2 regions of the Brevibacillus sp. AG genome follow, and region 2 is predicted to be linked to the other one. Evidence: predicted binding sites of a transcription regulator. Region 2 holds the regulator's gene; the other holds the start of a gene.
The links. Region 2 encodes LexA, which represses DNA repair genes until DNA is damaged. Its sites were predicted from a motif close to CGAACATATGTTCG; they were not measured.
Positions count from the first base shown of each region.

Region 1: a site for LexA is predicted at 1,356-1,369, ahead of POF51_RS07710 (ImmA/IrrE family metallo-endopeptidase). Genes of this name have one in related genera too.

Region 1 is NZ_JAQMYO010000002.1:546,259-549,392, forward strand. It holds gene POF51_RS07700 (hypothetical protein) at 1-255, opposite strand, end outside; gene POF51_RS07705 (hypothetical protein) at 257-691, opposite strand; gene POF51_RS07710 (ImmA/IrrE family metallo-endopeptidase) at 865-1,341, opposite strand; gene POF51_RS07715 (DUF4241 domain-containing protein) at 1,500-2,096, shown strand; gene POF51_RS07720 (hypothetical protein) at 2,216-3,134, shown strand, end outside.
Region 2 is NZ_JAQMYO010000001.1:1,832-4,965, reverse strand. It holds gene POF51_RS00040 (HelD family protein) at 1-401, opposite strand, end outside; gene crcB (fluoride efflux transporter CrcB) at 440-805, opposite strand; gene POF51_RS00030 (DUF896 domain-containing protein) at 901-1,098, opposite strand; gene yneA (cell division suppressor protein YneA) at 1,175-1,510, opposite strand; gene lexA (transcriptional repressor LexA) at 1,673-2,296, shown strand; gene POF51_RS00015 (DUF456 domain-containing protein) at 2,347-2,832, opposite strand; gene POF51_RS00010 (DUF4269 domain-containing protein) at 2,941-3,134, shown strand, end outside.

The sequences.
Region 1 (3,134 bases), on a different contig from region 2:
TGGAGCTTCTTTAGTATTAAAAATACTCTTGATATGATTACAAAGATAAGCTTGATCTTCATCTTCAAGATCATCAATAGTTGAATAAATAAACATTGGGTATGCTTCAACTGTTGAAGGAAAGGAAGTAATCCAGCTTTTGCGCTGGCACATAATCAGTAGATCGTATCGTTCTTGATCATCTAAGTGAGCAAGCATCTCCCAAGCAGAGTACTCCCCATTTCGAGTAAAAAAAAGCTTCTGTTCTTTTATCACGTTATTTCCCCTTTTCAATTAAGTTAACGTAATCCATTGATTTTAAAATTGTTGAATCATCATTTAGAGCTTCTAGTTTTGCTCTTAGTGCCTCTAATTCATTTAGGGTTGCAACTAATGCATCTGCTTTTTTCAATAGTTTAGTAAGGGCTTGATCTACTGATAATGGAGTTAATCTTTTACGATTGTTTTTCTTTAATATATCTATTAGTTCATATGTAAGGCTAACAGAAATAAACCTAAATGCTTCCTGAAGCTTCTCAATACTTCCGTCACCAAATTGAATATCTAATTCCTCGTGGCTAGCTACAGCTTTAATTAATTCCTTCATTTTGCTGATGACTATAATAGAGTCCGGGTTAGTATCTTCGTGTGATTCTTCAACCGTTTCTTCTTCATCTAGTAAAAACTCATTTTCTTCTTCGTTATGATTCATTTTCTGATCCCCCTATTAAGAGTCACGAATACGTTATATAAAATAATAGTGGTTATAGGAAAAAAATACTGTCGTTTCTTGTCGTAAATAGTAAAAATGTCATGTGAAATATAGGCAAAATAAAAAGCCTCTAAAGTAAGAGGCTATAGTATGAAAAGTTTTGATAAGTAATTTCAAAAATTTACGGTTAACTTCATTTTAATCCTATTTAATCTCTCCTGACATAATTCTGGTGTAACCTTAAATTGATTAGAAAGTACATCCAGTATATCTGCCTGCTGGAAATCATAACTGGTTAGCATATGTAGTGGTAAAGCAGCATACCTCGTAAAATTTCTTGCATCCCATTCCTGTAGCTCGCGGAATGCCGCTGGCATCATAATTTGTCGGCCAGCATGACGAAGGATATGGCATAGCTCATGATAAAAATGCTCTCTTTGCACAAGCGAAGGGAGTCGTTTGTCTATCGTTATACTTTTGAAGCGGCCGAATTCATATGCCATTGATGGTATCTCTTTGTAAAAGAGATGGATGCCTAGTGATCTTGCAATACGCTGCTCGTCTAATTCGTCAGGTGTTTTTATCCCAAGTTTTCTGTAAAAGTGGCTTATCCAGGATTCAAGTGAGGTTGGAGAGTAGGACAATTTCATCAGATCACCTCTTGGGAACGTTTGTTCTTATTGTATTATCCTACCATTTACCCTACCTTCTTACTAGTGACAATTCTATGTAGAAGTACCGGCAAGTCAGCGATTTGTTAGAAGATACTAGGTATTACTAACGGCATGAATAGAAAGGTTTGAGTATTATGTCAAAGTTACTGCAAGAAATATACAGTGGAGCACTACGTCCAGAAATTCTGGAAAAGCTAAAAGTTTATTCGGGTAAAATTGTTGCCTGCGATCCAATGATTTCCCATACGGTACCATTCGAACGATCAATAGCGCCTGGGGAGTATCCAGTTGTTGCTTGGTGGAACGACGAAGGAGATTGTATAGCGGCTGTTGAGCTGAAGTTTTCTGAGTCTCGGGCAGTTCGTTGGGAAATGGCAACTAAAGAGGAGCAGCGTATAGAAGAACTAGAGGAAGGGCATATATACGGCTATCCCGTAGATACAGGGCTAGGCTGTTTTGCTGACGTTGAAGCGATCAAAAAAATGGATGAACTAGAAAACAAAATTCAGCGAGAACGTGGAGAAGATTTTATTAGCTTTTATGATGACGTTGTAGATGATTTGTTGACCGAGAACAACGATACATGGTGTAATCTCATCGTTAGTGAAGATACGGGGCTAAATGTTATGATTTTCCGTTCTGGTTACGGGGATGGTTTTTATGCTTCATATTGGGGAATTGACGAAGGCGGGAATATAGTCTCAATAGTCACGAATTTTAACGTACTCTGAATAGAAGACAGTAAATAGCCTCTTGATCACCGATCAGGAGGCTTTGTCGTTTTATGTCGGATAATAATGGTAGGAAAATGGAACTATGTGGAGAAATATGTTGAAGAGGTGAAAACAACATGAAGATAAAAAAAGGGAGCAATGATGTTCTGTTAGTCACTCCAGATTACGGAAAAGATGAAGCTAGATACGCTTCAAAAAGTGCAAATGAATTTTTACAAGAATTCAGGACTTATGAAACGCAAAATAATATCCCCAATTTATTAATGTATGACAAGAAAAGTGAGGCATTTTACATTGTTTGTCATATAGATGGCTTGTCAATTGTTAATTATTCCGATTTGCAAGCAGTTTTAGACCCATCGGATAGTGAAGATTATAAACTAAATAGGGATTTATATACAGATACGCAAGCTTTTCAATTAATGGAAGAGGACGCAATTAAAGGGAGGAGCTTTGAAGATATTGTCGTGGAATATGATAGGACTTATAGAAAGACCAAGCCCTTAAAGGTCTTTGGGGGTCAACATAGGATTAATGCTATTTCTTCAGCTGTTAAATCAAACGTTAATTCAATACATGGTATTAGAGTGTACTTCAACTTGAGTTTAGAACAAAAAGTAAATATCGCTATGGTCAATAATACCTCTATAACAGTCCCTAATGATTTACTTGATCGAATGCAGGAAGAGCTACTTGGATCAGATTTAAGGAACTGGTGCCAAAGAATTGGATTACTTGATGAGAAACAAAATTTTGCGGACAAAAGAAGCCAGGACGGCATTCCCACAGTAAGAATTGCTAGAACGTTGTTAATTAACTACTTTAAAGGTAAAGTGGCAAACCTAGACGATTTCCACAGACCAGTCGTCTGTACTTCAGGGTCAGGACTCGATCCCGAATACAAGAAAATAAGAAGTCAAATTGATTGGAAAGATAAGGATCTCGAAGGTATGGGGAAAGAGTTTACAAAATTACACAAAACTCAAAAGAAAATCGTTTCTGAAAGAAACAATGAAAATCACTCTGAATTTGCCA
Region 2 (3,134 bases):
TTTAGTCGAACTTCACCACGCACGATCTCGCGTCCCATCCGGTAAAACGCTTCTTTGCTCTCACCGGAATAATAAAGACTGGCGATAGGCGCGCGCCAATCCACGACGACAGAATCAAACGTATCGCTGCGTACAATTCCCCGTTTTCCTATGTAGACCTCATCCAGCTCGTAGATTTCATCTTTCAAGAAATCCACTCTGCCGAAATATGGCTTCTCTCGACCCTGATCTTCCAGGTAGCTCAATTCCTTAGCCTTTTTATAGTTAACAACCTGTTTGACATAATCATCTGTTGCCTCGCGAATATCATTGCGAAGCTGCTCCATTTCTTCGTCGATCGCTGAAATTGTTTCATCCAGCTTTTTTTGTTCCAATTCATAATCACGATGCTGTGTACTCACATTCATTCCCCCTCACATGTATCGTGTCATTGAACGACTCAGGACCATTGCCTGGCCAACCATATTCCAACCGCACAAGAAAGTAGACCGACTCCCAAACTAAGCAGAGCGTACAAAGTGCCACGTAACAGTTGGCCTTCTCCCCAAAAAGAGACTACTTCCAAGGAGAAGCTTGAGAAAGTCGTAAATCCTCCCATGACCCCCGTTGCAAATAAGAGGTAGAGTGTCGGAGATAAAAAGCCACGTTCTTTCCCCAGCACGAACAAGATGCCGATGATCAAAGATCCACAAACATTGGCGATCCAGGTTCCCCACGGCCATCCCGGCTGATTCGCGAGCAAAGACAATAGGTAGCGCAAAAGAGAGCCAACTGCTCCTCCAACCGCCACAGCTATCCACGCCATCGCTTTCCCTCCCTGGCTATCACAGCTTATGTATGTCACAGAAAAAGACACCCTAGCGTCAAGCGAGGATGTCTGTCGTATCAGTAATTGTTATCTTACTGTTTTGGCTTATTTTCTTCAAGGTCTTCCACATAACGGATGGAATCCAAATTTGCTCTCAATGAAAGCTTAACGGCGTCAATGTACTTTTGGCGCAATGCTTTTTGTTCGAGCTTTTCCTCTTCGGTCAAACCTTCTTCGCGCGATTTTTTGACCAATTCGTTGATGCGTTTAATTTCTGCGTCAGATACCACTGCTGGTTCCTCCCACTCTGTAGTAGTGCCGCTTCATTATACCACATTCGAATGATCCCGCAAGACAGCCGAACACTTACGGAGTATCAGGAAGGATGAGAGTCTGACCTGGGTAAATCCTGTTGCTCTCTAAACCGTTCGCATCCTTAATTTCTATTATATAGTCCCGAACATCCATCTGATCTGTATTGTATTGAACAGCTAACGACCATAGGCTATCTCCAGATTGTACAGTTACTTCTATGCCTTGTGGCTCCTCCATTGGCGAAGAAGCAAACACTAGTTCGGTTAACAGGTAAAAAAAGAGAGTAAATGTAATAAGAAACAAGAGAGCTTGTCCTCTCGTGATACCAAAACGAACACGACGTTCTTCTTTTTTCTCGAAACGATTACGTACTGTCAATGAATTCATAATGATAGCCTCCTCGCAAACATACGTTCTGATCACTTGTAGCCTCATAATAAATGAGAACATATGTTCATGTCAACGATGAATCGAACTTATGTTTGTCGAACGCAAGCTCCCATGGTATAATATAGGAAAATATGTTCGAGAAATCAGGGGTGTCTTTCTATGTCAAAATTATCGAGTAGACAACAAGCCATCATCGAGTTCATACGAAAGGAAGTTCGTGATAAAGGATATCCGCCATCTGTACGTGAAATTGGGGAGGCAGTTGGACTAGCTTCCAGCTCAACTGTACATGGGCATTTGGCACGCTTAGAGAAAAAAGGCCTCATTCGTCGAGATCCTACCAAACCTCGTGCCATCGAATTGCTATCAGATGAAGATCGTTTTCAAGACAATTTCGAAGACTCTGTCGTCCGTGTGCCAGTAATCGGAAAAGTAACCGCTGGACAACCGATTACTGCCATTGAGGATGTAGAAGAGTACTTCCCGCTTCCAGACAATATCGTGACTTCTGACAAGGTCTATATGCTGCGCGTCTCCGGGAACAGTATGATTGATGCCGGGATTCTCGACGGAGACTACGTCATTGTTCGCCAACAGCACGTAGCCAACAATGGTGACATCGTCGTAGCCATGACAGAAGAAGACGAAGCGACCGTTAAAAGATTTTTCAAAGAAAAGAATCACTTCCGTCTCCAACCGGAAAATGCCACGATGGAACCGATCATCCTGGAGCATGTCACTATTCTCGGTAAAGTCATCGGTGTTTATCGACTCATTCACTAGTTCCCACGTAAAAAAGGACAGCCGAGGCTGTCCTTTTTGTTTTCTGTCTATTATCTGGCGATAAAAAACCAGATGATCATCGTAACTTGCAAGATGACTTTTACGACTGCACTACCCAAAAATCCGATCAGTGAGCCTACGCCCGCTTTCACTGCTCTCTCCATCGACTGCTTCTGTACCATCAACTCTACAAGAACGACGAATACGAACGGCAAGATCAGCATACCAAACGGTGGGAAAACGAAAATCCCGAGGATAATACCGATCGCAGCAGCGATGGACGACCATTTGGACCCTCCGTACCTTTTTACGAAGTACATATTTGTCAGCAAGTCAGCACCGTAAAGCAGAATGCTTAGAACGACCATTCCCCACCAAAAGGATGCCGGCAATCCCGCTCCCGGATCTGCAATGAAAAAGTGATAGAGCAAAAAGCCCGCCCACAGTAATATCGTATCAGGTAAAACGGGTAAGAAAATTCCTGCGATGCTTAGCAAGAACAATAACACAACCACTACCCACAAAAATATTTCCATCTACTACACTCCCTTCATTTAGGTATACGAGTGATTATCGATTTCGTTGCGTACTTATTCACTTTTGTCTAAACTATTTTAAAAGAAAGCAGACATGGAGGTAGTCTCATGAGAAATTGGCATGATCTCTCCTACTTGGGCAGAGGGACGATTCGCCAAAAAGCAGCGTTGGAAGCGATTCAACAGACGAACATCATGGAAGTACTATCCGATTACCACCCAGTGCTTGCCGGAACCATCCCATTGGACATTGATGTTGTGCAAAGCGATCTGGATATTATTTGCGAGAGTCATGATCTGGA